3 regions of the Rhodococcus sp. MPR-R1B genome follow, and region 1 is predicted to be linked to each of the others. Evidence: riboswitches for the same ligand, from Rfam matches in the RefSeq annotation. Region 1 holds a riboswitch; each other region holds the start of a gene.

Evidence for each region. A riboswitch is a leader RNA that binds a small molecule or an ion and turns the genes downstream of it on or off. The one in region 1 is predicted to bind cobalamin.
Region 2: it holds a riboswitch for cobalamin, as region 1 does, so the genes downstream of both, metE (5-methyltetrahydropteroyltriglutamate--homocysteine S-methyltransferase) here and AC1Q61_RS17330 (cobaltochelatase subunit CobN) in region 1, are expected to answer to the same signal.
Region 3: it holds a riboswitch for cobalamin, as region 1 does, so the genes downstream of both, AC1Q61_RS20920 (ABC transporter substrate-binding protein) here and AC1Q61_RS17330 (cobaltochelatase subunit CobN) in region 1, are expected to answer to the same signal.

What each region holds. Positions count from the first base shown of each region.
Region 1 covers NZ_JBXAFO010000011.1:95,497-106,260, reverse strand. Annotated here, with positions in the region: gene AC1Q61_RS17335 (GMC oxidoreductase) at 1-286, shown strand, start outside; gene AC1Q61_RS17330 (cobaltochelatase subunit CobN) at 323-3,943, opposite strand; cobalamin riboswitch at 3,983-4,115, opposite strand; gene cobG (precorrin-3B synthase) at 4,167-5,309, shown strand; gene AC1Q61_RS17320 (precorrin-8X methylmutase) at 5,329-5,955, shown strand; gene cobJ (precorrin-3B C(17)-methyltransferase) at 5,952-7,436, shown strand; gene AC1Q61_RS17310 (HNH endonuclease) at 7,463-7,822, shown strand; gene AC1Q61_RS17305 (nuclear transport factor 2 family protein) at 7,819-8,223, shown strand; gene AC1Q61_RS17300 (PLDc N-terminal domain-containing protein) at 8,220-8,459, shown strand; gene AC1Q61_RS17295 (dihydrofolate reductase family protein) at 8,537-9,127, shown strand; gene AC1Q61_RS17290 (alpha/beta hydrolase family protein) at 9,541-10,323, opposite strand; gene AC1Q61_RS17285 (DUF1990 domain-containing protein) at 10,525-10,764, opposite strand, start outside.
Region 2 covers NZ_JBXAFO010000002.1:201,666-212,429, forward strand. Annotated here, with positions in the region: gene AC1Q61_RS03650 (homogentisate 1,2-dioxygenase) at 1-1,136, opposite strand, end outside; gene AC1Q61_RS03655 (MarR family winged helix-turn-helix transcriptional regulator) at 1,245-1,796, opposite strand; gene AC1Q61_RS03660 (TetR/AcrR family transcriptional regulator) at 1,901-2,515, shown strand; gene AC1Q61_RS03665 (ABC transporter substrate-binding protein) at 2,690-4,288, shown strand; gene metE (5-methyltetrahydropteroyltriglutamate--homocysteine S-methyltransferase) at 4,347-6,611, opposite strand; cobalamin riboswitch at 6,771-6,979, opposite strand; gene AC1Q61_RS03675 (helix-turn-helix domain-containing protein) at 7,077-7,514, opposite strand; gene AC1Q61_RS03680 (response regulator transcription factor) at 7,735-8,364, opposite strand; gene AC1Q61_RS03685 (sensor histidine kinase) at 8,361-9,485, opposite strand; gene AC1Q61_RS03690 (ABC transporter permease) at 9,486-10,280, opposite strand; gene AC1Q61_RS03695 (ABC transporter ATP-binding protein) at 10,280-10,764, opposite strand, start outside.
Region 3 covers NZ_JBXAFO010000015.1:120,836-131,599, forward strand. Annotated here, with positions in the region: gene AC1Q61_RS20900 (SDR family oxidoreductase) at 1-212, opposite strand, end outside; gene AC1Q61_RS20905 (hypothetical protein) at 263-385, opposite strand; gene AC1Q61_RS20910 (hypothetical protein) at 670-1,137, opposite strand; gene AC1Q61_RS20915 (MMPL family transporter) at 1,205-3,325, opposite strand; cobalamin riboswitch at 3,397-3,542, shown strand; gene AC1Q61_RS20920 (ABC transporter substrate-binding protein) at 3,659-4,654, shown strand; gene AC1Q61_RS20925 (FecCD family ABC transporter permease) at 4,651-5,691, shown strand; gene AC1Q61_RS20930 (ABC transporter ATP-binding protein) at 5,742-6,539, shown strand; gene AC1Q61_RS20935 ((2Fe-2S)-binding protein) at 6,536-7,306, shown strand; gene phoA (alkaline phosphatase) at 7,344-8,876, opposite strand; gene AC1Q61_RS20945 (error-prone DNA polymerase) at 9,145-10,764, shown strand, end outside.

The DNA of each region.
Region 1 (10,764 bases):
CGAGGCACTACGCGCCGTCCAGAACAAGATGGCCTTCGCCGGCACCACGCTGCCGTCCGCCCTGCCGTTCGCGAAAGACGTCAATTCCTCGTTCACCGCGCATCCCCTAGGCGGTGCGGTTCTGGGCAAGGCCACCGACGGCTACGGGCGAGTCAAGGGCTACGACGGCCTGTACGTGATGGACGGCGCTGCCATTCCGGGCAGCACCGGCACCGTCAACCCGTCACTGACCATCACTGCTCTGGCGGAGCGGAACATCGCTCAGATCATCAAGTCCGGACGCTGACTCACTTCAGCGCCCGGACCTGACGGTGATCGAGGTTTACTCCCCCTCGAGCTCGCCTTCGGTTTCGAGGTACACCTGACGCAAGCCGTCGAGTGTCTTCTGCTCGGGGTGCTCCCACATGTTGCGTTCGGCGGCTTCGAGGAGCCGCTCGGCGATTCCGTGCAAGGCCCACGGGTTGGACTGCGTCATGAACTTCTGGTTCTGCTCGTCCAGAACGTAGGTCTCGGCGAGCTTTTCGTACATCCAGTCCGCGACCACGTTGGTGGTGGCGTCGTACCCGAAGAGGTAGTCGACCGTGGCCGCCATCTCGAACGCACCCTTGTACCCGTGACGGCGCATCGCGTCGAGCCAGCGGGGATTGACCACGCGCGCCCGGAAGACACGTGCGGTCTCTTCCGAAAGTGTGCGTGTGCGAACCGATTCCGGCCGAGTGCTGTCGCCGATGTACGCCTCGGGCGACTTTCCGGTCAGCGCGCGCACGGTCGCAACCATGCCGCCGTGGTACTGGAAGTAGTCGTCCGAATCGGCGATGTCGTGCTCACGCGTGTCGGTGTTCTTGGCCGCCACGTTGATTCGACGGTAAGCACTGCGCATGTCGTCGGCTGCCGGGATTCCGTCGAGCCCACGGCCGTACGCGAAGCCGCCCCAGTTGGTGTACACCTCGGCGAGGTCGTCGTCACCGCGCCAGGTCTTGGAGTCGATGAGTTGCAGCAGGCCGGCGCCGTAAGTTCCGGGCTTCGAACCGAAGATGCGGGTGGTCGCACGCCTGGCATCGCCGTGCTCGGCAAGGTCGGCCTGCGCGTGGGCGCGCACGTAGTTCTGCTCGTCCGTCTCGTCCAATGCGGCGACCAACTGAACAGCGTCGTCGAGCAGTGCGAGCACGTGCGGGAACGCATCACGGAAGAATCCGGAGATGCGGACGGTGACGTCGATGCGCGGGCGGCCGAGCTCTTCGAGATCGATGACTTCGAGGTTGACCACACGTCGGCTTGCTTCGTCCCAGACAGGGCGAACACCGAGGAGCGCGAACACTTCGGCGATGTCGTCGCCGGAGGTACGCATGGCGGCGGTACCCCACACGGACAGACCCACCGAGCGCGGGTACTCGCCGTGATCGGCGAGATATCGAGCGGCGAGCGACTCGGCCATCGCCTGACCGGTCTCCCACGCAAGTCGTGAGGGAACTGCCTTGGGATCGACGGAGTAGAAGTTACGACCGGTGGGAAGCACGTTGATCAGGCCGCGCAGCGGTGACCCACTCGGGCCGGCGGCGATGAAGCCGCCGTCGAGCGCGTGCAGGACCTGCTTGATCTCGTTGTTCGTCTGTCGGAGGCGTGGAACCACTTCGGTGGCGGCGAACTGAAGGATCTTCACGACGGTCTCGTCGTCGCTGAGTTGTTCTGCCGCAGCGGGGTTCCAATCGGCGTCGTACATGCCGCGAACCAGAGCGTGCGCCTTTTCCTCGACGTCGTCGACACGGTTGCGGGACTCGTCGCCGTCTTCGCTGAGCCCGAGAGCTTCGCGCAGACCAGGGACACTCTGTTCGCCGCCCCACATCTGACGGGCACGGAGCATGGCCAGGACCAGTTCGATTTCGGCGTCGCCCTCGGGTGCGCGGCCGAGAATGTGCAGACCGTCGCGGATCTGGACGTCCTTGATCTCACACAGCCACCCGTCGACGTGCAGGAGCATGTCGTCGAACACGTCTTCTTCGGGACGCTCCGCGAGGCCGAGGTCGTGGTCCATCTTGGCCGCCCGCATCAGCGTCCAGATCTGCTGGCGAATGGCAGGGAGCTTGGACGGGTCGAGTGCGGAGATATTGGAGTGCTCGTCGAGCAGTTGCTCGAGGCGGGAGATGTCGCCGTAGCTTTCGGCGCGGGCCATCGGCGGGATCAGGTGATCGACGAGAGTCGCGTGGGCGCGACGCTTTGCCTGTGTTCCTTCACCCGGGTCGTTGACGAGGAACGGGTAGATCAGCGGCAGGTCGCCCAGGGCTGCGTCGGTACCGCAGTTGCTGGACATGCCGAGTGTCTTGCCGGGCAACCATTCGAGGTTTCCGTGCTTGCCGAGGTGCACAACGGCGTCGGCGCCGAATCCGCCGTTGTCCGGTGTTGCAGCGATCCAGCGGTAGGCCGCGAGGTAGTGGTGGCTCGGCGGCAGATCCGGGTCGTGGTAGATCGCGACGGGCTTTTCACCGAATCCCCGCGGCGGCTGGACCATGAGGACGATGTTGTTGAATCGCAGTGCCGCGATGACAATTTCGCCGTCGGGATCCTGCGAGCGGTCGACGTACAGCTCTCCGGGCGCTGCGCCCCAGTGCTCTTCGACACCGCTGCGCAGTTCCTCGGGCAGGGTGGCGAACCATTCGCGGTACTTCGCTGCCGAGATGCGGATCGGATTGCCCTCGAGCTGCTCGGCAGTGAGCCAGTCGGGATCCTGTCCGCCGGCCGCGATCAGGGCATGGATCAGCGCGTCGCCGTCCTTCGCCGCCAGGCCGGGAACTGCGTCCGGACCGTCGACCGGACCGAGATCGTAACCGGCAGAACGCATTTCGGTGAGCAGGTCGATTGCGCTCGCCGGAGTATCGAGACCGACGGCGTTGCCGATGCGGGCGTGCTTGGTCGGGTACGCCGAGAGCATCAGAGCAACGCGACGCTCGGTGGTGGGAATGTGGCGCAGCTTGCCGTGACGGACCGCGATCCCGGCGACACGGGCAGCGCGCTCGACGTCGGGGACGTACGTGGACAGTCCGTCGGAGTCGATTTCCTTGAAGGAGAACGGGACGGTAATGATGCGGCCGTCGAATTCCGGCACCGCGACCTGGGTCGCGACGTCGAGAGGCGACAGTCCGTCGTCGTTCTCGTCCCAGGTGGCGCGGCTACTGGTCAGGCACAGGCCCTGCAGGATGGGGACGTCGAGCGCAGCGAGTGCGGCGACATCCCAGGCTTCGTCGTCGCCACCGGCGGACGCGGTCGCGGGCTTCGTGCCACCGGCAGCAAGAACTGTCACGACCATGGCGTCGGCGCGGCGGAGCGTGCTCAGAAGTTCGGCTTCTGCGGTTCGCAGAGATGCGCAGTAGATCGGCAGCGCGGTGCCACCGGCCTCGGCGACCGCGTCGCACAACGCCTGGATGTACCGGGTGTTTCCGGCCAAATGCTGGGCGCGGTAGTACAGAACTGCGATGACCGGACCGCTCGCCGAGTCGAGATCGGGCGCGAAATCAGCGATGCCCCAGGAAGGCAGGTGGGCCGGCGGTTCGAACCCGTGGCCGGTGAGCAGGACGGTGTCGGACAGGAAGTGGTGCAGCTGTGCCAGATTCTGTGCGCCACCCTCGGCCAGGTAGTTGTGCGCCTCGGCAGCAACACCGGCGGAAACCGTCGAGCACTCCATGAGGTCGGCGTCCGGCGCGTGCTCGCCGCCGAGAACGACTACGGGAAGTCCGGAGGCGAGGACCATGTCCAAGCCGTCTTCCCAGCTGCGACGGCTGCCGAGGATACGAACGATCACGAGGTCGACGCCGTCGAGCAAGGGCGGCAAGTCCTCCGAGACCAGCAAGCGTGAGGGGTTGGCCCAGCGGTAGGAAACTCCGTCGCCGGCTTCCTGGCTGGCGCGGGCGCTCAGCAGATCGGTGTCGGACGTGGAGAGCAGAAGAATCACGGGTGAAGCCTTCCTGGGGTTTCGCGCCCCGTGGCACAGATCTGTCATCGACGGCGGTTGAGGGTCTGACTCGTGTTTCCGGGCGGAAACACGTCCCGCTCGAGCAACACTCACAGTGGCGCGACCGCACCGGACTTTCACCGGTTTCCTCAACTGCCGTCACTGGTGGTGGTGATGCTACCGGTCCGCAGAAGGCACTCATGACAGGTCGTACCCTGGAGCCATGCCCACGGACCGTTCACAGCCAGACGCGTGCCCGGGTGCACTGCAAGTTCACCACGCCGCCGACGGCGCACTGGCACGCGTGCGCCTACCCGGCGGACTCCTCACCCCCACCCAGTTGCAGACGCTCGCCGACGCGGCGCGCGATCTGGGCAACGGGCAGATGGAACTCACCTCGAGGGGCAACGTACAACTGCGCTCGGTCTCGGACCCCGAAGCCTTCGCGGCGCGTATCGCTTCGGCCGGTCTGCTGCCGTCAGCGACGCACGAGCGAGTGCGCAACATCCTCGCGTCCCCACTGTCCGGCCGTATCGGGGGCGTAGCCGACATTCGTGAACTGGTCCACCGTCTCGATTCGGCGATCCAAGCAGATCAAGCATTGGCGGATCTGCCAGGGCGAACCCTGTTCACCCTCGACGACGGGCGCGGAGACATCACCGGGCTACGGGGCGATTTCGGACTCCATGCGCGCAGCGCCACCGAGCATTCACTGGTGCTCGCCGGTCACCACACCACTCATCTCGTCCAGGCGGACGACGCCGTCGAATTGCTCCTCGCGGCGGCTCGATCGTTCCTCGACGTTCGCGACAAGCACTGGCGCCTGGCCGAGGTTCCGGACGGAATCGAACGCACCCTCGAGCAGCTGGGTCTGAGCGCCGAGTCCACCGTTGCGGCGGACCTCACGCCGGATGCACGGCCCACTGTCGGCTGGCTCGAGCAGCGCGACGGGACCGTAGCTCTGGGCGGCGGCCTGCGATTCGGACTGCTCGACGCTCGGCTGGCCGAGTTCCTCGCCGCCGTCGACAAGCCCGTCGTCGTGACGCCGTGGCGATCGGTGCATATCTTCGACCTCGACGAATGGGCAGCCGAGCAGGTAGTCCGGGTGCTGGCACCCATGGGGTTGATCTTCGACGAGAACTCACCGTGGCTCGAGGTCACCGCCTGCACCGGAAGTCCGGGATGCGAGAAGTCGCTCGCCGACGTGCGCGCCGACGCGATCACCGCCGTCGAGCAGGCAGAACTTCCGGTTGTCGGGCGCCAGCACTGGGCCGGGTGCGACCGCAGCTGCGGACGTCCCCGCGGGGACGTAGCGGATGTGATCGCGACGGGTGACGGTTACCGGGTGAATCCGCCCGATCGGTGATGCCTCTATCGTGTGGCACATGATCGAGTACATCCGTGACGGCGCGGAAATCTATCGCCAGTCCTTTGCCACCATTCGGGCCGAAGCCGACCTGAGCCGTTTCCCGGCGGATGTCTCGCAAGCTGTAGTGCGCATGATTCATGCAAGTGGCCAGGTCGATCTCGTCGACGACGTCGCCTTCACACCCGGTGTCGTCTCGGCTGCGCGCGCAGCTCTGCGCGACGGCGCGCCGATCTTCTGCGACGCCCAGATGGTGGCTGCCGGCATCACGCGCAAGCGTCTGCCCGCCGGCAACGACGTCATCTGCACCCTCGGCGATCCGCGGGTTCCCGTGCTGGCGTCGACCATCGACAACACTCGCTCGGCGGCTGCTCTCGAACTGTGGGGAGCCAAGCTCGAGGGCGCTGTTGTCGCGATCGGAAACGCACCCACCGCACTGTTCCATCTCCTGAACCTCATCGAAGCCGGCGCACCCCGTCCGGCCGCCATCGTCGGAGGTCCGGTCGGCTTCATCGGCGCTGCCGAGTCGAAGGAAGCCCTCATCGAACACGCCAGCGGGATCGATCATCTCGTTCTCCGCGGCCGACGCGGCGGCAGCGCGATCACCGCCGCCGTCGTCAATGCGATTGCGAGCGAAGTCGAATGAGTGCAGGCAAGCTCTGGGGTGTCGGTATCGGCCCCGGCGATCCCGAATTGGTGACCGTCAAGGCAGCCCGCGTCATCGGCGAGGCCGATGTGGTTGCGTTCCACTCCGCGCGGCACGGCAAGAGCATCTCCCGCGGAGTTGCAGCGCCGTACATGCGCGAAGGACAGATCGAAGAACACCTCGTCTACCCCGTGACCACCGAGACCGTTGATCATCCCGGATACCAGGGCGCGATGGACGAGTTCTACGAAGCAGCTGCCGAACGGCTGGCAGTTCACCTCGCGGCCGGTCGAACCGTCGCGTTGCTCGCCGCCGGCGATCCGCTCTTCTACAGCTCCTACATGCACATGCACAAGAGACTGGCCGATCGCTTCGACGCCGAAGTGATTCCCGGCGTCACCTCCGTCAGCGCGGCATCTGCTGCACTCGGAAAGCCGCTGGTCGAGGGTGAAGAGATCCTCACGATCCTGCCCGGAACGTTGCCGCAGGCCGAGCTGACCAGGCGGCTCAAGGAAACCGACGCCGCGGCCATCCTCAAGCTCGGACGTACCTTCCCACCGGTCCTCCAATCGCTCGAGGATTCCGGCCGCCTCGGCGAGGCCCACTACGTCGAGCGCGCGAGCACCACACGTCAACGCGTCGAATCCGCTGCCGAGGTCGACCCGGACGGAGTTCCGTACTTTTCGATCGCCATCGTTCCGAGCCCGTCGAACAACCCTCGACCCGCAGCCGAGTCTCGCGGCGAGGTGGTCGTGGTCGGACTCGGGCCGGGCGACACCGCCTGGACCACACCCGAAGTGGCGCATGAGCTTTCGTTGGCAACCGACCTCGTCGGCTACGGCCCGTACGTCGATCGCGTGCCGACGCGTCCGGGCCAGCGTCGCCATTCCAGCGACAACCGCGTCGAAGCGGAACGCGCCGCGATGGCGTTGGACCTGGCGAAGAACGGCGCCCGTGTAGCTGTCGTCTCCTCGGGTGATCCCGGCGTATTCGCCATGGCTGCAGCAGTTCTCGAAGTTGCCGCCGAAGACCAGTGGCGCGGGGTGCCGGTCCGCATCCTTCCCGGCATGACGGCGGCAAACGCTGTCGCCAGTCGCGTCGGCGCTCCCCTCGGGCACGACTACGCGGTGCTCTCGTTGTCTGATCGCCTCAAGCCGTGGGATGTCGTCGCGCGCCGTATCTCGGCAGTTGCAGCCGCGGACATGGCGTTTGCGGTCTACAACCCGGCGTCGAAGTCCCGGACGTGGCAGGTCCAAGCCATGAAGGACCTCGTGCTCGAGCACCGCTCCCCCGAGACTCCCGTCGTCATCGGCCGCGATGTTGCCGGTGCCGAGGAATCAGTTCGCGTCGTGACCCTCGGCGAGCTCGAGCCTTCCGAGATCGACATGCGGACGCTGCTCATCGTCGGTTCGTCGATGACAACCGTCGTCGAAACCGGTTCGGGCCGTCAGGTGTTCACCCCGCGGCGCTACCCGGAGTGAACGCCGCACGGCGATAGCATGGCGTCATGCCCGTCAACCGGACCCGGAAAGCAAGATACGCGCGTAAACGGAAACGCCGGATGGATTTGGTAGAGCACGATCTGTCCGTCGAGCAGTGGTCCGCGCTCAAAGCGGCCTGGGGTGGCTGCGCGTACTGCGGCGAGTCGGACGAGTCGCCGCAACGTGACTGCGTGCTGGCGATCTCCCGCGGTGGGCGCTACACACTCGACAACATCGCACCGGCGTGCCGCTCGTGCAATGCAAGCAAATGCAACAGCGAGGTCACTCTCTGGTTGCGGCGCAAGGGGTATGACGAGAAGGCCTTCCTCCTGCGACACGCGGAGATAGGGATCGAGATGAGGGCGCAGTTCTCGGAGCAGTCGTGACGACCCCACACGAGTTTCGCCCGATCCTCGACGAGTTGATGGAGTTCGAACCTCTGTTTCACCGAACTCGAGTAGCGATGTCACGAGACGAGTTCGATGCGGTCGTCGACCCGCAGTTCCGGGAGATCGGAGCCTCCGGCGCTCGATACACCCGCGACTACGTGCAGTCGGTAGTTGAGCGCCGACGCCTCCGCGGCGAGGTGAACGACGCCGCCGAACTCGGGTGGACGGCTGACCGGCCAGCGCTGAGCCGGATTGCGCCTGACACGTATCTGGTGACGTACCGGCTGGCGCAAGCGCAACGAGTTACCGAGCGATCATCCATCTGGCGGTTCACCGAGAATCGATGGAGCGTGTTGTTTCATCAAGGCACAGTCGTCGAAAGTGGTCTGGAAGCGTGAACGAATCGACCCCCAACCCCACCATTCCGCTTTGGATGGACATCACCTTCACCGTCTTCGTTCTTGCCTGGATCTTCATCACGATTAGCGCGCTCGTGGCGATCGTGCGCACCGATTTCGACCGCTTGGGGAGCAAATTCTGGTGGTCGGCACTGGTGATCGCGGTGCCTGTACTCGGTGCGCTCGTCTGGTTACTGTTCGGTCGACCCCCGTGTGACTCCAGGTCCCGAACCTGATCTACACCGACGGCCCGGCAGTAGTCTGAGTACGGTCCGGTGCTGTCACTCTGCGCGTATCAGGGGAGAACAACGAGATGAGACCACTTCGATACTCGATCAACGTCACCCTCGACGGCTGCTGCCATCACGAGGCGGGGCTTCCACCCGACGAGGAGTCGATGCGCTACTGGACCGCTCAGATGGAACGAGCCGATGCTTTGCTGTTCGGCCGGGTGACCTACGAGATGATGGAGTCGGCGTGGCGGCGGCCCGCAACGGGGGCGTGGCCTGACTGGATGGACGAGTGGGAGATCCCGTTCGCCGAGGCAATGGACCGGGCTAAGAAGTACGTCGTGTCGAGCACGCTGAGCGGGGTCGATTGGAATGCCGAACTCGTGCAAGGCGACTTGGGGTCAGCGATTCAACGGCTCAAGGAGCAGCCCGGCGAAGGTCTGTGGGTTGGCGGCGTGACACTCCCCCTGGCATTGGCAGACCTGGGACTGATCGACGAGTACGAGTTCGTTGTGCAACCGGTCCTTGCCGGACACGGACCGACGTTGCTCGCCGGTCTGCACGAGCGCATCCAACTCGAACTCGTCGATCGCCACGAGTTCCAGTCGGGTGCAGTCGCCGTGCGATATCGGCCCACTCAAGTACCGCCCCCAGGTCAGGTATCGGACGGTTAGTCGACGCATGGCTGGACATGCGCGGTTGAAAGACATGTCGTCGCCTCAGGTCGGACACGAGAAAGTTTCCAGTCTTGTTCGATGTTCGGTATTGACCGGACACTCGGCACAGCACGAGCATTAGCCACCGAAGTCTCCGGACAATCCTCAACGAGATCGAAGCATCGAACTGGATCACGAACAAGTTCGTTCCGCCCGGCGGACCGTAAGGACCACTCGTCGCTATCGAACACTCTGGCCCCCTATTCCACGGGCACTGCACCTCGAGCTGTAAGCACCCCCGGTCGAGGGCCATGCTTGCGCGCGCCCTCGCGCGCCTCAACAAAAATGGCCAAGCTGGACGGCTACTAGCGAGCGAAGGATCAAAATCGTATCGGCGTCCGACACAGGCCGGACGCCGATACGTGTTCACGTCAGCTCACAGGAGCGCCACCGCTCCCGCCGAGGTGGCGGGCGAAGAACCGAGCCGAACTGTCGCGCTCGTAGTCGGGCACCGGATAGTGCCTGCCCGAGTAGGCGTGCAGCGTCTTCTCCTTCGAGCCGAAGGCATCGAACAACGCTATCCCCGACGTGCGGTCGTAATCCTTGTCGTCCCAAGGGATCCGGTACTCGACCGGGACCGCGAGCTTTCGTGCCGCTTCGATGAGGGAGTCGTCCACAAAAACTCCCCCGAAGCTCACGGCAGCGATCCTAGACTCGACCGAGGCCAACATCAGCCCGGTCACGACCCCTAGCGACACGCCGCCGAAGCCCATCGGAGCGTCGGCGTCGACGTCGGGCAGCGTTTGCAGAGCGTCGATGGTCACCTGCCATTCCGGCACTGCACGCTCCGCCAACGATCGGTTGTACTCGACGACGATCGGGGCGATCGGTTCGTGGGCCGCCCTAGCCTGGTGGATCGCCTCGACCCACTGTTCGTCCTGCGCGTTGCGCGGCCGGTCGCCGTGTCCGGGCGCGTCGATCGCGGCGACTGCGAACCCGTGGGAGCTCACACTGTGGAGTGCGCTGGCAACAAGTCCCGGCGCCTTCTTGTGCATGCCGCCGGAGTGCCCGGACAGCAGAAGTGGTGATTCGACAGATCCGGACGCGAGTGACCAGAGCACGCCGGTGATGTCGTCCAGAATGAAATGGCGTTCGACGACCCCGTTCGACGTTGTCTCGGAAGTGAATTCGATGGTCTGAGAATTGGATTGCATGGTGTTACCTTTCGGGATTGCCTACTCGAGGCGCTCCCGGCGACACCTACGTCAATCGCCGATCCGTGAACACGAGTGGGAGCACCCACATGGTTACAGCGTTCATGGGTCTCACCTCCTGGCGTGTTGTCACGGTCTCGCACAAGCTATCAACCCCAACCGAAGCTCGTCCAATCATTTTTCCAGCGCGCCCGGCAGCGGTCATACCCGCGATCGGGCGACGCTCTGGCGGACGGCACGGATGTAGCGGCGCGTGACAAACGCCTGTACTCGACGTCCGATCGGGGCGCCGAGACGCACCCACCACGTTCCGGGCTTGGAGAACGCAACGATCTCGATACGAACCGCTTGGCTGGCCTCGTCGAACTGGACGACAAACAATTCCTCCCCGCATTCGGGGTGGCCCGCGCGGGTTCCGTACGCGAAGCCCTTGCGATTGGG
Region 2 (10,764 bases), on a different contig from region 1:
CCCTCACCCAATTCGAGGGGCCGGAACGTATCGACCATCACGGCGAGCTCGTCGAAGAACTCGGCGCCGATGCTCCGCTCGTAGGCGCCGGGTTGTGGTCCGTGGGCGTGGCCGCCGGGATGAATAGATATCGAACCCTGTCCGATGCCGGAACCCTTGCGCGCCTCGTAGTCACCGCCGCAGTAGAACATGATCTCGTCCGAGTCGACGTTCGAGTGGTAGTACGGCACCGGGATCGACAGGGGGTGGTAGTCGACCTTGCGCGGAACGAAGTTGCAGATCACGAAGTTGTTCCCCTCGAACGCCTGGTGCGCCGGCGGCGGTTGGTGAACACGGCCCGTGATCGGCTCGTAGTCGGAGATGTTGAAGGTGTACGGGTACAGGCAGCCGTCCCAGCCGACGACATCGAAAGGGTGCGTGGGATAAACCATTCGGGTGCCGACGATGCCCGCCGACGTTCGGTGCTTGACCAGTACTTCGACGTCGGTTCCTTCGGCGATCATGGGCGCGATCGGTCCGTGCAGGTCTCGTTCACAGAACGGTGCGTTCTCGAGCAGCTGGCCGAAGCGGGAAAGATAGCGCTTGGGCGGGACGATGTGACTGTTCGCCTCGATGGCGTAGGCACGAAGTGGCTTGTCACCCTTGGGGATCCATCGATGCGTTGTGGACATCGGGATCAGGACGTAGTCACCTTCACTGGCCTCGAGTGCACCGAAGACGGTCTCGACGGTCGCCTCGCCAGATTCGATGTAGACCATCTCGTCGCCGATTGCGTTGCGATACAGGGGAGATGGCGCTGCCGCAACGACGTAGGACAATCGCACGTCGGCATTTCCGAGGATGAGACGACGGCCGGTTACCACGTCGGTCTCGTTCCAGGTGCTTTCGGGAAACAGCGTGTGGAGTTTCAGATGGCGCGGTTTGAGGGGATGGTTGGGGGTTGTGCTCTGATCGCGCAGTTCCCAGACCGTTGCGTCGACGATGGCCGACGGGATCTCGCGGTGGTACAGCAACGAAGAATCCGAGGAGAAACCTTCCTCTCCCATCAGCTCTTCGTAGTAGAGGTTGCCGGACTCGTCACGGTGTTGGGTGTGACGCTTCGGTGGGATGTTGCCGAGTTGTCGATAGAACGCCATGACGGGGCTCCTTCTGTGCTGTTCTGCCTGGCTCACCTCCACCAGATAGTAAACACATTAACTAAAATGATGTGATGAGTGCAACCCTCCAAGGGGTTCGGGTCTATGTCAGTTACGTCCGCGTACGTCGAACTGGCTGCGGTTGGTGATCAGTTTGTCCAGGAGCATGACAAGAATTCGCTGTTCGGCCTCGCTCAGGACGCTTACCCAGGCGTGTTCGCGTTCGTTCTGCTCGCGAAAGGCTTCGACCATGGCTTCTCGGCCCTTGGCGGTCAGGTACAGCTGGACGGAACGGCCGTCGTTCTCGGTGGGCCGACGATCGATCAATCCGTCTGCCAGCAGCGACTTGGACAGATTGGAGACCGCTGCCCTACTCATGCCGGTGAGCTCGGCGGCAGCCTTCGGCTCGATCGGACCGGCCAGCCAGGTGACGAACAACAGCCTGAAGGAGGACCATGACCAGCCGCGAGGGCGGTGGATCGACGACTCGAGATCGTAGGTGACCACGTTGGAAGCCCGATTGAGTGTAAGTAGTACCTCGGTGGCCAGCTGGTCGCGAAAGCCGTGTTCGGTGGCCAGTCGCTTGTTGGCCAGTTCGATGAACGACCAGAAGTTCAGCACGCCGACGGTTGGCTGGTCATCGGTTGTCCGGTCAGTCATGGACTAACCCTAGCGCGATCTGCAGTTGATTAATCCATGTATTAGATCTCGGGGTTACGATGAAACTTCGCAACCCGGCACTGCGGTCAGGATTCTGAACTATCGTGACGCGCGTGACTGCGCGCAGCGACGAGTTTCCCTTGGACGTCGACCTCATGTCGGTGGGGCAACTCGAGCGGAGAGGACGACTGACCACGGCGGTGGTCGAGATGCTGGCCGAGATGCCGTCGGATCGAATCCAGATGAAAGACGTCTCGGAGCGTTCAGGCGTCGCACTCGGAACGCTGTATCGCTACTTTCCGACCAAACAGCAACTTCTGGCTGCGGCGATGACGGCGTGGAGCGGTCTCGAATCGGTCCGTCGTCCTGAGAAGTTGCGGGCAGACGGTGGTGAGAACAACGCGTACGAGCGGGTTCTGGCACTTCATCGCCGCGAGATGAAGGCATTCGAGCGTAGGCCCTACTTCGCTCGGTTGGAGATCGAACTCCATTCGTCCTCGGATCAGTTCGTGATCGAGTCGTTGGATCTGCGCGCAGCGGCACATCGGAGAATGCTGTTCGAGTTGATGGACGGCGTCCCGGCCGAGACGGCGAGGGTTGCGGCCGTGGCAATAGGCGGCACGATGCTGACGGCCCTTGCGCTGTGGACCAGTGGCCGGATCGGATTCGCAGAGGCCCAGCGGAACGTCGAAGACGTCATCGGGCTGGTAATTCGCTGAACGGTTTCAACCTAGAATTCAGTTCTTGTTTCTTCTGTCATGAACGCGAATTATCGCTTCGGCTTTGTGAAAACGAAGACGCAGGACGAGACCTTACCTAGAATTCACTTACAAATATGTCGGGGTGTCCGATCCAGGGATCGACGTATCCGTGAACTGTGAAAGTGAGTCGCAATGAAGCGCTCGTACCGAGTCCGCGCTCGAATCTGGATGGTTGTCCTGGCGTCGGCGACGCTGGTGGTGACGGGGTGCGCCGGTAGCAGCCAAGGTACGACCACGGATGCATCGGACGTGACGGTCGGAGTTGTCGGTGACCAGAACAACGGGGGAGAGCCGCGATCGGGTGGCACCGTGTCGTTTGCCACCTACAACGGGATCAGTAGCCTCGATCCGGCTGACCGTCAGGACGGCGGCGCTACCGGTGGTAGCGAAATGGCAGCCATCTACGACCTTCTCATGCGCTTCGATACGTCGGCGGGCGAGTATGTTCCCCACTTGGCTCAGTCGTTGTCGGCCAACGGCGACAACACGGTGTGGACACTGAAATTGCGCGACGGCGTCACCTTCAGCGACGGCACTCCGATGGACAGTGCGGCAGTCCTGTGGAGCATCGATCACTATCTGCAGAAGAAGGGAACTCACGCGCTGGTGTGGAAGACCGCTGTGCGCGAGACGAATTCACCGGATCCGAGTACGGTCGTCTTTACATTGGCGCAGCCGTGGGACGAGTTCCCGATCATGTTCACCACCGGTCCCGGCATGATCGTCGCGCCCTCGTCGATGGCTACCGGCACGTTCACCCCGATCGGGGCAGGCCCGTTCACCGTCGAGAAGTTCGCCTCCCAGGACGAATTGGTGCTCGCTGCCCGTCCGACGTACTGGGACGGGGCGCCGTACCTCGAGAAGTTGCGCTTTCCCGCAATCGTCAACGAGAAGAGCAAACTGGAAGGATTGCACACCGACGGAATCCAGGTTGCCTATCTGAAGTCTCCCGACTTCATTCACGAGGCTTTCGAAGCCGGTGATCCCGGATTTGTGTACTCGGCCAGCATGGCCGGAGTTCTGGCAATCAATCAGCGCGACGATCGGGCAGCGAAGGACGAGCGCGTGCGTAAGGCGATTGTCGCTGCGGTGGACCCGAATACGTTCAACGAGCGAGTTCAGGGCGGCTTCGGCGAACCCGGCACCGACATGTTCGCGTCGTGGTCGCAGTGGCACGGATCGGTGGCCGGGAACGGCTTCGACCCCGAGGCGGCCAAGAAGTATCTCGCCGAGGCGAAGGCGGACGGTTACGACGGAAAACTGACGTACGTCGGGATGAACGATCCGGCGACACAGCGCAGCGCACTGACGTTTCAGTCGCTCTTGCAGGCAGTGGGTTTCACGGTCGACATCACCTACGCAACCAGCATCAACGATCTGATTTCCATGCTGTACGCAAAGCATGACTACGACGTGTCCTACTTCGCGTTCAACGTGCTGGAAGAGTCACCGTTCGTGCGTATGTACGGCAACCTGTTCAGCGATTCGCCGTCGAACATCCTCGGTTACAAGAACGCTCGGATGGACGAGTTGCTCGGCAAGCTGCAAACAGCGTCGGGCGAGGATGAGCGGCGAGCCGTCATCGACGATATTCAGACCGTGGTCAACGAGACGGCGCCGATGGCCGTGGTCAACTCCGGCAAGGTCTTCATCCCGTGGCGCGAGAACGTCCACGGAGTGACCCCGAGTGCGGACGGGATTCTGCTCTTCGGCAATACGTGGTTGAGCTGACCCCCGTGCGCCTTTTTGGTAGTTCCCACTACCAAAAAGGCGCACAGGGGCTTTGCCCCTAAAGCTCCGCTCGTACCAACTTCGCGGCTTCGACGAGGTTACGAAGCGATGCTTCGACCTCGATCGGCCCCCGTGTCTTCAATCCGCAGTCCGGATTGACCCACAATCGTTCGACAGGAACAGCTTTGAGTGCCTCACGCAGGGATTCGGCAATCTCGTCGACGCTCGGCACCCGCGGCGAGTGGATGTCGTAGACACCCGGGCCGACGCCGAGATCGAACCCGACCGAACTGAGATCGTCGAGGACCTCCATGTGTGAGCGCGCCGCCTCGATGGACGTGACGTCCGCGTCGAGGCCGGCGATGGCGCCGATCACCGCTCCGAACTCGGAGTAGCACAGGTGCGTGTGGATCGCAGTGGAATCCGCGACGCCCGAGGTAGCCAACCGGAAGGCGCCGACCGACCAGTCCAGGTAGGCGCGCTGATCCTCGGCACGCAGTGGGAGCAGTTCTCGCAGAGCCGGTTCGTCGACCTGGATGATTCCGATTCCGGCGGCCTGCAGATCGACGGTCTCGTCTCGAATTGCCAGTGCGACTTGATTTGCCGAGTCGGCGAGGGGTTGGTCGTCACGGACGAACGACCAGGCCAGAATGGTGACGGGTCCGGTGAGCATGCCCTTGACCGGCTTGTCGGTCAGGGACTGCGCGTACGTGATCCAGTCGACGGTCATCTGCTTCGGGCGCGAGACGTCGCCGTACAGAATCGGCGGACGCACGCAGCGGGTGCCGTACGACTGGACCCAACCGTTGGCGGTGGCGAAGAATCCGTCCAACTGCTCCGCGAAGTACTGGACCATGTCGTTGCGTTCCGGCTCACCGTGAACAAGCACGTCCAGGTCCAGCTTTTCTTGGAGCGCAACAACTTCGGCAATTTCGGCGCGCATACGGTTGACGTACTCGGCTTCGTCGATCTCGCCCTTGCGCAGTGCTGCGCGAGCGATGCGGATCTTCGAGGTTTGCGGGTACGAACCGATGGTCGTCGTGGGCAGCGGCGGCAGAGAAAGCAGCTCGTCCTGGGCAGCGCGACGTTCGGCGGCGGGCGCGCGACCGGTTGCCGAGTTCAGCACCGCGTCCAGACGGCCTCGAACACTCGCATCATTAAGTCTGCGATCGTCCTTGCGGGTCGACGCGGCCGCTCGTGCCAGAGCGAACTCGTCCTCCACCGACTCTCGGCCCAGTGTGAGAGCGGTTGCGAGAGTTACTACTTCCTTGACCTTCTCGGTGCCGAACGCGAGCCACGAGCGCAGGGCCTTGTCGACATCGGACTCAGCGTCGAGTGTGTACGGAACGTGCAGCAGAGAGCACGACGTGGAGACGGCAAGCGTGTCGACGCTGCCGAGCAAGGCACCCAAAGTGCTCAGTGCCGAGTCCAGATCGGACCGCCAGATGTTTCGTCCGTCGACCACTCCGGCGACGATTAGTTTGCGGGCGAGTTCAGGTACGGAGCCGATCGAATCCTGACCGGCCACCAGGTCGACGGCAAATCCTTCGACGCCGGTGGACGCAAGCGCGGGCAACGCGTCACGCAGCGAACCGAAGTACGACGCCAACAGGATCGACGGCCGCTCGGACAGCGCTGAAAGCTGTTCGTACGCAGCGCGTGCCGCTTCGATTTCCTCATCGGTGCGATCGCCCACGAGGGCGGGTTCGTCGAGCTGAACCCAGCTCGCACCGGCCTTCGCGAGCCGACCGAGTAGATCCGCGTAGAGGGGGAGTAGTTCGTCGAGCCGCGAGAGCAGCGGCTCGTCTGTGCCGACAGCCTTCGAGAGCAGCAGGAAGGTGACCGGTCCGATGACGACCGGGCGGGCTGCAATGCCGTCGGAAAGTGCTTCTGCCAGTTCGGACAAGACCTTGGACGGGTCGAGTGCGAACGTGGTGGACGGTGAAATCTCCGGCACCAGGTAGTGGTAGTTGGTGTCGAACCACTTCGTCATTTCGAGTGGCGCGATGGTGTCCGTCCCACGGGCGGCGGCAAAGTAGCGGTCCAACGGATCGGCGACCGACGCGACGCGGTCGGGCAGCGCGCCGAGAAGAACTGCGGTGTCGAGCATCTGGTCGTAGAAGGAGAAGGTATTGACCGGGATGGAGTCGAGGCCCAGGTCACGGAGGTCGGCCAAGCCCTGCCGACGGAGGTCACGGGCGACAGCCTGCAGGGCGTCGGCGTCGATGCGCCCTGCCCAGTAGCTTTCGGTTGCCCGCTTGAGTTCTCGATGAGGACCGATGCGCGGTGAGCCCAGCACGGTCGAAGTGAATGTTGTTGTCACGGAGTTTCTCCAGATTGCCAATGCATTGATGGCCACTGCCGGCAGACGGGTACACCTCACGAGACCTCGAGTTTCGGCGGACAGTACTGCCCGCACCGCACACGAGGTCCGATGGAGATCTACACGCCCATTCCACGAGGCGGTGGACCGTCGGGCACGGCGTGCCCGACACAGTCGGCAGGTCTTCGGACTCGCGGGCACTCGATCGAGTTGGATCGAACCTACTGGCCGTCGCTTCCCAGGCGGATGCCCAGTGCACATAAACGGCGGTCGTTCCTGCTTACCGCTGCGGGACAGTCCCGGATTTTCACCGGGTTCCCTCTCACTCCGACAGCTTGCGCTGACGGGGCTTCGACGCCGGGAACGGTCTTCGGGGCTCCTCATGACCGCGCCGGGCGAACCAGCTGCATCGACCAGCATAAGGCCAACCCTCCCTGAGCAGTCAAGGAGAGTCGGCGAAGGGCGCTACGCGCGTGACATGTAGGAATTCGAGTCCGGTGGTACGCGCGGAAGATTCTCGGAGGAACGTAGATTCTCCGCCATTTCGACAAGCAGATCCTGCGAAGACGGCGATAGATCGACGACGCGAGAGGTGAGGTTTCGCAGGCGCACGTTGTGCAGCTGTTCGAGGAGAGAGAGGTCCGCCTCGCCGCCCGAGATCGCGGGCGGAGTTTGATCGGACGGGGCGTAGAAGTAGTCCGGATGGACGTTGAAGAAGTGGGCGAGGGCGGCAACCACTTCGGGTGACGGGTTGGTTCGGACGCCGGTGCGCAGTTGGGACAGGTACGGCGTCGAGATGCGGCAGCCGAACTCGGTCATGCCGCGAACGACCATCGCGTTGGTGACGTGAAAGTCGGCAGTCTCGAACAGCGAGTTCAAGCGATCGTTGAACTGGTTCGACATGAGACGTCCCTTCCCCCGTTACGCACAGGCTCCGTCGATTCAATTAACTGCATCATAGCCAGTTATCGAACGATTAGCTGTTTTGGATTCTCGCGAAGGGGTTTGTTTGCAGGGAAAACCCCTAGGGTAGAAGGTCCCTACTTTGAGTGATCTGGACAAATCGCCGTCAAGAATCGAACGGCGAACTATTTGCCGGGGAAGTGGATTCCGGCCATGCGGATCAGAGCCAGCCGTTCGACTCGGCGATTCTGACGGCTTCCGCGCGCGTCGACGCACCTGTCTTGCCCATCGCGGATGACAGATGATTTCGAACTGTCCCTGCGGACAAGAAGAGCGCCCCTGCGATGGCTGCCACGGGTGCGCCGTCGTGAGCGGCGCGCAGTACTTGGGTCTCACGCTCCGTCAGGGGCGACTCGCCGCTGACGAGGCTGTCGGCCGCAAGGGTGGGATCGACGACGCGCAGTCCGGCGTGGACACGCCTGACTGCGTCGGCCAACTGCCTGGCGGGTGTGTCCTTGACGACGAACCCGCCGGCCCCGGCGTGCAGGGCTTTGCGAAGAAATCCGGGACGTCCGAACGTGGTGACGATCAGGACTCGGGTGTCGGGTGCTGCCTCGCGAAGGGCCGCCGTCGCGGCGATTCCGTCCATGCCGGGCATCTCGACGTCCAGAAGCGCGACATCCGGGCGGTGTTCGAGAACAGCGGCCACAACCTCGTCGCCGCGACCGACCTCGGCCACCACGGAGAGGTCGGATTCCAGATCGAGTAGTGCGGCCAACGCTCCTCGCACGAGCGCCTGGTCGTCCGCCAAGAGCAGCCGTATGGTTGCTCGATCGCCCTGGCTGTTCACTCTGTCTCCTGTTCGACTACCTGAAGTGCAAACCCCTGCGGCTGGGGATGAGTGATGATCACTCGTGCGCCCGACGCTCCGGCGCGCTCGCGTAATCCGATCAGACCGTTGCCGGAAGACGTCGACCCGGCCCCTTGCCCGTCGTCGACGACCGACGCACTATTTTCGTCGACCGTGATCCGGCAGTGGGTCGCACCGCTGTGTCGAACGACGTTGGTGACGCCCTCACGGATCGTCCATGCAAAGAGTTCGCGAAGACGCGTGGGAACCATGTCGGTACTGCTCGGCACCTCGTCCTCGATGCCAGCCGCACGCAATGCCTCTCGTGCTCGGGCTATTTCGACGGGAAGAGAAATCCCACGAAATCCTTCGACGGCCGAGCGCACGTCTGCCAACGCGTCACGCGAAAGTCTTTCGAGGTCGTCGAGTTCGTTGCGCGCACGTTCGATATCGACATCGAGTAGGCGATTGGCCAGTTCGGCTTTGATCGTGATGACGGTCAGCGAGTGTCCGAGGATGTCGTGCAGATCGCGCGCCATCCTCGTTCGCTCCTCCATGATTGCCCGCTGCTCCTGCTCTTCGCGTTCATGGAGCATGGCGAAGTTGCGGCTGATCAGGGACATGATGCCCCAGGTCGCGAATGCGGCCGCGCAGACTCCGAGCGAGAGTCCGGAGTAGTTCCCCCACCCGGACGAGAGGCTGACTATCTCCACGGAGGCCGCGAACACCAAGGCGAGAATGCCGCCGGCGACGGTCGGCAACAGTGTCACCGCTGTCACCGCGAGGTACGGTGCTGCTGCCAAACCTGTCGGCCCGACGCTCACGATCATCACGGCGGCCAACGCGGTCAAGGCGGCCAAAGTCAGTGCAGCTTCGCGAATCGTCGGCCGAGTCATCGTCATTCGACGCCGCTGCTGCGTTGTGGCGAAGGTGTAGAGGTAGAGGGCACTGAAGGCGATCGTCGCGAGAATCCCTGTCCAGCCGCGCAGTTCGTCGCGTAGATTCCATCCCTCGATCAGCGGCCCGCCGAGAAATACCATCCAGACCGCCGCGAAGAGAACGCCGAAACGATTCCGCCGCGGGAGCGCGACGGAATCTTCTCGGTCAGTCGTTTGCGACAACTACACACGCTCCGTATCTCGTTGGAACCGCCAGATCGCTCCGCCGGCGAAGATGGCGAACCACACCAGGATATTGACGATCCAGGTCCAGTGAATGCTATTGCCCGTCAACGGTGCGTGGGCGAGGGCGTTGATGCCGAACATCGGGGTGAACTGTGCGATGGTCGCCCATACGGAACCGTCGGTGAGTGGTACGAAGAGTCCGCCGCCGAATGCGAGCAGAGCCAGTCCCGGTCCGAGCAACTGCATGACGTTCTCACTGGGGAGTAGGTACCCCATGAACAGGCCGAAGGCCGCGAAGATCGACGATCCCAGCCAGGCGATCAATGCCGTTGTGAACCAGAGTGATCCGTCCATCTGCGCCGAGGTGAACGCGCCGACGACGTAGACCACGAGAATCGAGACGAGACCGAGCAGCATCGCCATGATCAGTTTGACGGCGATGTAGGCGACCGGGGTCAGGGGAGTCAGCCGAAGTTGTCGGCTCCACCCGGACGCTCGTTCGATCGAGACCATCGCGCCGCCGCTGGTGGTGGCCAGCATCGCGCCGTACAGGGCCATGCTGATCATGATGTACGCGGCGACATTGCCGTGCCCGATCCCGTGGTCGTCGTCGCCTTGACCGAGACCGAAGACGAGGAAGAAGACAACCGGCATGACGAGCGTGAAGATCATCGTGCGCCGGTTGCGAGTCAGGCGACGAAATTCCAGTCGCAGTAGCGTCGTGTTGAATCCGCCGAGAGGTACGACGGTTCGCTCGGCTCCGTAGGTGTTCGCTTCGGTTTCAGTGGTCATCACTTCTGTCCTTCGGAGTTGTTCGACGTGAGTGCGATGAATGCGTCTTCGAGGCCACGCGAGACGATTTCGAGATCGCGAGCCTGCGTATTGGTCAACAGGAATCGTGCAACGGCATCGGTGTCGCCCGAGTGCACGAGCAGCGACTCACCGCGCACCTCGACGGCGTCGGAGTTCGGTATGGCTCGCAGGAGTTCGTCGGTGATGCCTGGAACAGTCGCGCGCAGGGTGCGTCCGGACGCCATCGCCTTGACCTCGGCGGTGGTCCCGTCTGCGACCACGGTGCCTTGCCTGACCAGGATGATGCGGTCGGCGTAGACATCGGCCTCTTCGAGGTAGTGCGTCGCAAAAAGCACAGTGCGACCGTGATCTGCGTCGGCGCGGATGGCGGACCAAAAGTCCCGACGCCCTTCGACGTCCATACCGGTGGTGGGCTCGTCGAGAATGAGCAATTGCGGGTTCGACAGCAACGCCATCGCAAATC
Region 3 (10,764 bases), on a different contig from region 1:
GAATCGATGCCCAGCCCAGGCTCGGTCAGATCTCCAATGAGCGGATGCACGCGATCGCCGCCGGGAATTGCCGACACCTGTTCTTCGAGTTTGGCGACAGAACCGGCTCTGACCAGCACATGGATCTGAGCAGTTTGATCACGCTCGAGCAGGAGTGGCAGTGCAGCTCGTCCGAGAAATCCAGTACCGCCAGTGACGATGTATGTGGCCATAGTCGGTAACTTACTCCAAAGTAAGATCAGCGGCTAGAGGGAAACGAACATCAATGCGTCATGACCCCGTCCTCGGCGTCGAAGTCGATGCCCGCGGAGATGATTCCGGAGAACAAGAACGCGACGGCAAGCGCAAGAGCGGGGATTGCAAGGATCCATTCGAAAATTGTCATGCTCCAAGTCTGACGAAATCAGCTTCGGAGAACATCGCCCTGCGGAGCGATTTAGACGATCGGGCAGTCATCCTCGAGGACGACTGCCCGATCAGGGAAATCCACTAGGTCTGTTGCTGAAGAGTTTCGGGCGCAGTGGGGTGCGCGCTCGTCCTTGCGTCGCGTGACGTGATTTCGGATGAGATGTGGGCGGCCGTTGTTCCGAGGGTGTGAAGGCCATGCGCCGTCCGCCAGTAGACCGGCGCACCATCGTCGAGGCGATGGAGTGGCCAGGCCGGCAAACCCTAGGCCGGTTCAGCGCCCGACAAGTCCTCGACCGCATACGGGGTCGTTCCTTCGAACAGAACACCGATCCCGAAAGGATCGGCCATCTCGAGCCTTGACTCAGCGAACCGCAGCAGCCAGGTTCCGTCAGCCCAGATCACCGCCTCAGGTTCGCCGAACAGTGACTCCGTGGCGTCCAACTCCACGAGTTCGGAGTGGCGGAGGCCGAACTGTGGCCCACGCAGCTGTTGACGCAGGTAATCGGCGGCGACTTCGGCAAACTCACCGAACCGGGCCATCACGGTCGCAGCGAGCTCACACACCGCAGACTCCGGCACGGTGGCCGGCTCGATAACCAGACTCACCGGCCTGGAGTCACCGACCCCCTGGACATCGATGATCGATGTCCAGCACGCCAACGAATCGTCCGAGTCGACACGCGAAAACACTGCTGAGCCGACCACAACACTCTCAGGTAAGTCATCCACGACCCCTAGTCGAACACGGCTCTCCGCAGGATCCCAGGCACTCTTCAGCGACATGATCCAGTCGCGATCAGTGGCCGATGCCGACCTTCGCGTGAACCTTTTTCATCCACACAGGAGCCCACCAGTTCGCTTCGCCCATCAACTTCACGAGCGAGGGCACGAGCAACATGCGGATGATGGTCGCGTCGACGATCAGCGCGACGATCATGCCGACGCCCAGGAACTTCATCACTGACAGCCCTGACATTGCGAAGGCCCCCGTCACCACTATCAGGAGTAAGGCGGCAGCCGTCACGATGCGGCCGGTGCGCTCGGTTCCGAACTTGACCGCTTCCTCTGTCGTCGCTCCCGCGTTCTTGGCCTCGACCATCCGTGACATCAGGAAAACCTCGTAGTCCGTGGACAATCCGAAGACCACCGCCAGGATGAGCACGACAAACGTAGCCTCCAGCGGAGTTTGACTGACCCCGAGGAGTTCGACGCCGTGTCCGTCCTGGAAGACGAAGGTGAGGACACCGAAGGTGGTCGCGAGACTCAGGGCTGCCATCAGCACCGCCTTGATCGGCAGCACCACCGAACCGAACGCGAGGAACAACAGGATCAGGGTGGATCCGACCATGATGAGGATCATCACCGGTAGCCAGTGCAGGACGGCGTTGTTGCCGTCGTCGACCATGGCTTGACCGCCGCCGACAAGCAGCACCGTTCCGTCGGGAGCGGAGATCGCACGCAGATCTGTCACTGCGGCGCTCTGTGATTGGGGTGTAGAGCCCTCGCTGTAGAGAGCCTGAACCGCGACGAGTTGATTGGTGCTCGCGACGACGGTCGCCTGACCGATGCCCTCGACTCGACCGGCGGACTCGGCGATCGCTGCACCTTCGGCCGGGGTGAGAGTGTTCCCGTCCTCGGCCTGAAGGATCATCGTTGCGCCGTTTCCGGTTTGCGGGAAGTCGTTGACCAACGTGTCCATTGCGACGCGAGCGGGGTCGTTGTCCGGTAGTGCGGTGTACGAGAGTTCTCCCAGCCGGGCGCCGAGCAGCGGCGAGGCCATCACGAGCAGCACAGCCACGATCGTCACCGAGACTGCGACCGGACGCTTCATCACCCACGTGACGACGCGGCCCCAGAACTTGCGCGAGCGTTCCTCGCCGCGTTGCGCCGCATCCTTGCGCCACGTCAGGGCGTTGATGCGATGCCCCAGAATGGCAAGCAGCGCAGGCACAGCGGTCAGCGACAGGACGGCCGCGCTCAATACTGCGGCGATCGCGCCGAAGCCCAGAGACCGGATGACGGCCTGGGGGAATACGAGCATGCCGCTGAACGCACAGATCAGCAGTAGACCCGAGAACATGACGGTGCGACCCGCCGTCAGAACTGTCCGCTGAGCAGCCGCTCCCGGGTCCGAGCCCGAATTCAGTTCTTCACGGAACCGACCGACCACGAACAGTCCGTAGTCGATGGCAAGTCCCAACCCGAGAAGAGAAGCGACGTTGATCGAGAACGAGGACACATCGGTGATCAGCGTGAGGATTCGCAGAACGGCCAAAGCGCTCAGGACACTGAGTACACCCACGAACACGGGCACGGCAGCGGCGACGATGCCGCCGAAGATAAAGACCAACAGCACCAGAGTGATCGGAATGGCGATGGCTTCGGCGACCACCAGGTCCTTCTCGAGCTTGGTGTTGAATGCGACGCCGACGACGGTGTTACCCGCGAATTGTGCCTCGGCACCTTCGACTTCGAGCTTCGGCAGGAGATCGGCGAAAGTGGCGGGCGTGACGCCCGAGTCCGGTGCCAACGTGATCGCAACGGCCGCCATGGATCCGTCGTTCGAGAGCAGGCTGGCCTTCGCTGCGGCGTCTGTTCCCCAATACGATTTCACCGAAGCGGTCGGCACTTCGGTTTTGAATTGGTCGACGGCGGCTGTCACTGCCGGCCCGATGTCGTCCAGAGTCTTGCCGTCCGTGGGCGAGTAGATCGCGATGATGTCCGGGGTCTGCGGTCCGAGATTGTCTTCGATGATGTCGGCGACCTTCGCGGAGTCGCTGCCCGGATCGATGAAGCCGCCCTGGCTGAGCTTGCCGAACACTCCGAGTCCCCACACCCCACTGATGAGAACTATCAGAACCGCGAGGCTCAGTACCCACCATTTCCGGGCGACGACGGTTTGGGCCCAGCGTGTCATGTATCAACTCCGGTGTGTGGGGGCGTCTGGCCAGATCGACTGTAGTGGGCGTTTGGTCTTGAATCGGAAACGTCATGCATACTGCTCGAAGCACTTGCAAGCCACGCGTGTGGGGGAAGCCGGTCCGAATCCGGCGCTGACCCGCAACGGTAGGTCGATTCTCGGTAGTCACCGAGTGTCGGCAAGCCCGATTACCCGCCGCGCGGTGTGCGACATCCATTCGTCGTGGTCTACGAAAAGGAAGTCCAGCAGGAGCTCTGGCCGAGGATCAGCGTGCGGGCGGAGTTGTCTGTCGGATTCTCATTCGTGGCTCAGAGCCCTTACGAGGTCCCCGTGTCACTTCAGTTCTCCCCGTCCCGCGCCGCCGCTGTTCTCATCGCGGTCGCCTTGGTTTCGGCAGGTTGTTCCAAAGGTCAGGAATCAGAGTCGGCGTCTGCTGCGGAATCCTTCGCACAGCCGGTATCCGTGACCAACTGCGATCGCGAGATGACCTTCGATTCGCCGCCGCAGCGCATCGTGTCTTTGAACGGACACGTCACCGAAGCCCTCATCGAGATCGGCGCGGGTGATCGGATTGTCGGGCGGGCGTACAGCGACAACCCGCCAACTGCCGAGACCGCCGATGTATTCAACAAGATTCCCAGCCTTTCCGATACGTTCCCCAGCATGGAGCAGGTCCTCGACGTCGATCCGGACTTCGTGGTCGGAGGAATGACCAGTGCCTTCAACGAGAAGCAAGGCCGTTCCCGAGACGCTTTCGGCGAGCGCGGAATCAACACCTTCCTCTTCTCGGAATACTGTGGCACCGGTTTCCCCGACATCGGATTGCTCGAGAACGACTACACGCAACTCGGTCGAGTCCTGGGCGTCGAAGATTCCGCCCGCGAGGTCGCAGAGCAGATCAGCGATGGTCTCGATTCCGTCCGCGCTTCGGTCGGAGACGCGGCGCCGGTACCGACCTTCTTCTACGACAGCGGTGACCAGGTTCCGACGACCATCGGCGGAGTCGGCGTCGGTCAATTGGTCGCGGAATACTCCGGCGTCTCGAACATCTTCGCCGAAGGGACAAAGCCCTACATCGACGCATCGTGGGAAGCTGTTGCCGAGCGTGCACCCCAGGCAATCGTGGTCATCGACTACGGCGACAAGACAGCCGAGCAGAAGATCGACTTCCTCCGTGCCCAGCCGTTGATGGCGACCACCCCTGCTGTGCAGCAGAACCGGTTCGTCGTGGTTCCTCTCGCTGACCTGTTCGAGAGTTCACGGTTGGTGCGTTCGGCACAGACCATCGCAACAGCCTTCCATCCAGGCGCTGACGCGGCGAAGTGACCCGCACGCGTTACGGGTACGGCGCCCTGCTTGTCGGCTTGGCGGTCGCCTTGGCGATCGTCCTGGGGTTGGCCGTCTCCTTGGGATCGGTTCGCATTCCCGTCGGTGACGTCTGGGCGATAGTCGGAGCCCGTTTGGCGCCAGGGACTTTCGAGACGTGGTGGACCGCGGCGCGGGAGTCGATCGTGATCGACTCCCGCCTGCCACGTGCACTCACTGCCGCGGTAGTGGGTGCTTCGTTGGCCATGGCAGGTGCAGTTGCTCAAGCTGTCACCCGTAATCCGCTTGCCGATCCGTATCTGCTCGGAGTCTCGTCGGGCGCGGGATTCATGGTGGTGCTCGTGTCGGTGCTGGGTTTCGGCGCCGGCCTCCTCGGGGTTTTCACGATTCCGGTCGCAGCATTCGCCGGGGCGATGATCCCGTTGTTTCTCGCACTGCTGATCGGCGGCCGGTATCCGCAGCCGACCGCGATCATTTTGGTGGGTGTCGCGCTCGCCCAGATATTCTCGGCGCTCATCACCTTTTGCATCCTGGTATTGGCCGATGATCGGCACGTGACGTCGGTGATGCACTGGATTGCCGGCGGATTCGGTGATGCACGATGGTCGACGCTGATCTTCCCGACGATCGCACTCGCCGTCGTCGGCACAGCCCTTCTGTTCAGTTCGCGATGGATGGACGTTTTGCAGACCGGTGACGACGGGGCCGCTGCACTCGGTATGAACGTCCGACGGTTCCGTGTCTTGTCCTTGCTCGCGGTCTCCGTACTCGCGGGCGCAGCAGTCAGCGTTGCCGGTGGAATCGGTTTCATCGGTCTGCTGATCCCGCATCTGGCCGGCTTCATCGTCGGCACCAGAGCAATTCGACTGCTCCCTGCTGCAGCCCTGCTGGGCGCCGTCGCGATGGTTGCCGCGGATACCGCTGCGCGCTCGGTGGCACAATCCACTGAAGTTCCGGTCGGAGTGATCACGGCCCTCGTGGGTGCACCGATCTTCGTCTGGATGCTCTACCGGCAGTATCGGAGGCTCGAACAGTGACACAGGCCAGAACAGTGACACAGGCCAGAACAGTGACACAGACCAGAACAGTGACACTCCCGAAAGACTCCGAAACTGCGCCCCTGCTCGAACTCGTCGAGACCCGGGCGCGGCTCGGAAATCGCGAAGTGTTGCGCGGCATCACTTTCGCAGTCAAGTCCGGTGAAATATTGGGCTTGGTCGGGCCGAACGGCAGTGGCAAGACGACGGCGCTGCGCTGCTGCTACAACGCTTTGACGCCGACAGGTGGCGCAGTTCTGATCGATCAAGTCGACTCGACGACGCTCTCGCGTAAGGACATCGCCCGAACTGTCTCGGCAAGTGTTCAAGAACCCACTGTCTCGGCAGGACTGTCGGTTCGTGAATCGATCGCGCTCGGACGAACTCCGCACCGCAGCTGGTTGGACCGAAGCACGGAGCGCGATACCGCCATCGTGGACCGGTGCATCGAGCAGGTCGGTTTGGTCGAGCTTGCCGGACGAGACGTATCGACCCTGTCGGGTGGTGAGCGGCAACGTGTCTCGATAGCTCGCGCATTGGCTCAGGAGCCCAAGGTTCTGTTGTTGGACGAGCCGACCAATCATCTCGATCTTCGTCACCAGTTGATCGTGATGGAACTGCTTACCGAACTTGCGTCGGCGGGGCTCGCAGTTGTGGTCACGATGCACGATCTACGGTTGGCAGTCGAGTACTGCGACAACCTTGCCGTGCTCACCGAAGGTGAACTCCGCGCGTGTGGGTCTACGGTCGAGGTGTTGGACGAGCCGTTGTTGGCCGAGGTTTTCGGCATCAGGGCGCGAGTCGAACGCGGAGTACGTCCGCGGATGGAGATATTGGGGCTGGCATGACGGAATCGGTGGCCGGGATCTACGCCCGTATGGCAGTAGCTGTGCCGTTCTTCGACAACCTGAGCGCGTATCCGGATACGGTGCCCGCGGTGTTGATGACCGACCCCCAGTGGTTGGCAGCACGTGTCGCCGATACGGCAGAGCGATGGGGGAGTGCGGACAGTCGAGTGAACGGCACGTTGTGGTGGTACTCGGCCAGCTCGACGCTGACCGGCATTCCGATCGGAACCGGGATGGTCACCGGGTTCGCGGCCGATCCATCGTTGGACGGTGGGCGGATCTTCTTGCGTGACAACGGCTATCTGGGCGGGTTTGCTGCCGGATCGGTCATTCCGATCTCGCGGAGTGTGGCGGAGTTGGGCCACGCGATGTTCCGCTCACTCAGTCCCGTGATCGAGGTACTCGCCGAGGTGTCCGGCGTTCGGCAGCAGGCGCTGTGGGCGATCGCGACGGACTCCATCGCCAATCGCAGCCTCGACGCCGCCGGTAGCGCGAGGGAACGCGGAAGTGCATTTGCTGCCGGCCTGATCGATGTTCTCCGCGGTGAGAACCCGGGCATTCCGGTTCCGCGTTTCGTCGATGTCGGCCGCAATGAAAGTGTTGTGCGCGTTTCTAATCCGTTGACACCGGTGGCATCCGGGCGACGCAGATTCACGCAGCGCGCGTCGTGCTGCCTGATTTACGAGGTGCCCGGTGAAGGTAAGTGCACCAGTTGCCCGAAGCGCGCACCCGAAGATCGGGTGCGCGCCTTGGCTGCTCTGGTGTGACTGGACCCAGGCTTTTACCGGGTCGGGTGTTGTCAGGTCAGTGAGCTGCGACCTTGGAACGGTCGAGTCCCAGCGCGTCGGTCATCGTGAAGAACAGGTCGGTCTGGTCCGTGAGACCGCTGACGTTGGCCGCATGCGGGCCGAAAGCTGCTACGCGCAACTGAGTTCCGGTGTGTCCTTCGGACTCGACGGCCGGATCCTCGGACGTTCCGTAGCTGATCGTCATCTCCGAGCCGTCCTTGGTGGTCAGCTTGTGGGTCAGGCCGGGGTAGACGATTTCCTGGGCGCGCTCGACCGGGATGTTCTGGTCCTTGGCGATGGTGGCGATGTCGTCGGCGCTGACATTGGTGACGATCTGGCTGGTGTGAGCGTGGTCGGCTGTGACGATGACCAGGGTTTCTCCGTCGGTCTTCGCAAATTCGAGTGCCTTCTGCACAGCTTCGTCGAGGTCGACGGTTTCACCGATCTGACCGCATGCGTTGGCTGCGTGATCCTGCTTGTCGATCGAGGCACCTTCGACCTGGAGGAAGAATCCGTTGTCGTTGACCTTCAGTAGGTCGATGGCCTTCTGAGTCATGTCCGCGAGCTTCGGTACGTCGGAGGTTCGCTTGGGGTTGTCGACGCAGGTTTCGGCGGGCTGCAGGTAACCGTCGCGGGTGGCGACGGATCCTTCCCAGCGGACGGGCATGTTGCCGTCGGCGAACAAGCCGAGCACGGGTGCATCCTGATCGGCCTTGCCGACCTCGTTCATCTCGGCGGCGTTCTTCACCAGCTGGTAGCCACGGGCGGCGGCCTGCTCATTGAGTGTCTTGCCCTGCCAGTCACCGGCTTTCGCAGTCTCGGCGAAGGACTTGGCGCCGCCGGCAAAGGTGACGTCGGCGCGGGTGTCGAGGAGTTGTTCGCTGATCGATCCCTTGCCGCCGTTCTCGAGGGCGTTCTCCGGGCAGGACTTGGACGTCGCCTCCGGTCCGTAGCACTTGCGGCCACTGACGTGCGCGACCTGCACTGCGGGGGTGGCGTCCTGCACCTCGGCGGTGGAGACGTTGCCGGTGGCCTTGCCGTTCGCCTTGGCGATCTCGAGGACGGTCGACTGGGCCTGCCCCTTGATGTCGACCGAAATCGCGCCGTTGTAGGTCTTGGTGCCGGTGGACCATGCCGATCCGCTGGCTGCGGAGTCGGTGACGTAGTCGGGCTTGCCGTCCTTGGTCAGTGCGTAGTGCGTGTACTGGCCGGTGATCGGCAGGGCGTCGAGGCCGGGGAAGCTGCCCGCAGCGCCTTCGGCGTAGTTGCGTGCGGCGGTGATCTCCGAGTCGCCCATGCCGTCCCCGATCAGGAGGATGACGTTCTTCGCGCCGGAGGCATTGACGGCGTCGCGCACTGCGGCCGACTGATCACCGTCGATGCGACGAGCGCCACCGTTCGAGGACAGTTCGCCGGTCGCGGCGCGATCGACGGTCGCGCCGTTCGAGCCGGTGGCCTCGTCGGCGCTGCTGCTGCAGCCGGCAGCGGCCAGAACGGCGACGGCGCCGGCGACGGCCGTCAACCTACGTGTGTTGCGCGAGAACGACATACGAGTAGTACTCCTGGAAACAGTATGGATGGAGATTATGAACGCCGCTAATGATCTGGGGCGAAAGTGAACGGAGTGCAGACATGCGTACATCTGAATGTGACGAGACGGTGAGGGTTGAGATTCGCTCTGTTGACTGTGGGTGAGTGACCTGTCAGACTGAATCTGCATCGAACATCAGTTCGATGCATGTGGTGCGTCTTCCCTTTCGGCATCCTCGAGCAGTCGGTCGTCCCTGACGGCCGACTCGATCAGGTGCGAGGTCAGTGTGGGTTGGGGAAATGGGCCGCCGACGTGGTCCGAGATGGAACGGGTGCTTTCCGGACGACCCGGCCGTGTGGAACATGAGGATTTGTTTCCGGGCGATGGAAGCGACAGCCCCGCCTGGTCAAGAAAGCGCGGCGAGTACCACGCGGGCGAGCTCACCCGTGGTGTCGGTGTAGTTCCTTACGCAGAACTGCACGCTCACTCGGCCTTCAGTTTCCTCGACGGTGCATCACCGCCGGAAGAGCTGGTCGAGGAAGCAGTGCGTCTCGGGCTCGAAGCTATCGCCGTCACCGATCACGACGGCTTCTACGGCGTGGTGAGGTTTGCGGAAGCCGCACGTGAATGGGGAATGCGCACCGTGTTCGGGGCCGAGTTGTCTCTGGAATCGGTACCCAGAACCGGCACGGCAGATCCCGGTGGAACGCACCTCCTGGTACTTGCCCGTGGGCAGGAAGGGTATCGCCGGCTCTCGCGGGAGATCGCCGCCGCGCATCTGGCGGGCGGCGAGAAGGGCAAACTGCAGTACGACTACGACGTGCTGACCGAAGCGGCCGGTGGCCACTGGCAGATCCTGACCGGGTGCCGGAAAGGTCATGTGCGGCAAGCCTTGACGTCGGGTGGTCGCGAAGCAGCGGCGGATGCCTTGGGGGATCTGGTCGAGCGTTTCGGGGCGGAGCGAGTGTCGGTGGAACTCACTCATCATGGGTTGGCGGAGGACGACGAGCGCAATGCCGTTCTGGCCGAATTGGCGAGAGAGCATGGACTACGTACGGTGGCGACCACCGCCGCGCACTTCGCCGCTCCTCCGCGTCGACGCCTCGCCATGGCAATGGCGGCTGTACGGTCGCGTCAAAGCTTGGACGAGGCAGCAGGATGGTTGGCCCCTACCGGCGGAGCGCACCTGCGGTCCGGCGCGGAGATGGCGGCACTGTTCTCGCTCTATCCCGAGGCTGTCAGTGGTGCCGCCGATCTTGGTCGTGAGTGCGCTTTCGATCTCAAGCTCATCGCGCCCAAATTGCCACCGTTCGACGTGCCAGCCGGGCATACCGAGGCGTCGTGGTTGCGTGAGCTCACCATGGTGGGGGCGCTGGAACGCTACGGACCGCCGGAAGGTGCACCGAAGGCATACAAACAGCTCGAACATGAACTTGCCATCATCGAGGGATTGAACTTTCCCGGATATTTCCTGGTGGTGCATGACATCGTGTCGTTCTGCAAGAACAACGACATCCTCTGTCAGGGAAGAGGTTCCGCTGCGAACTCGGCGGTGTGTTACGCGATCGGCATCACCAATGTCGATCCGGTTCGCAACAAACTGCTGTTCGAGAGGTTTCTTGCGCCCGAACGTGACGGCCCGCCGGATATCGACGTGGACATCGAGTCGGATCGCCGGGAAGAGGCGATCCAGCACGTGTACGCGAAGTACGGGCGTACGTATGCCGCGCAGGTAGCCAATGTCATCACCTATCGAGGAAAGTCGTCGGTGCGGGACATGGCTCGGGCGCTGGGCTTTTCGCAGGGCCAGCAAGATGCGTGGAGTAAGCAGGTCGGCCGGTGGGGTGGTATCGACAAGAATGCGGATACCGATATTCCGCGTCCGGTACTCGAACTGGCGGCGCAG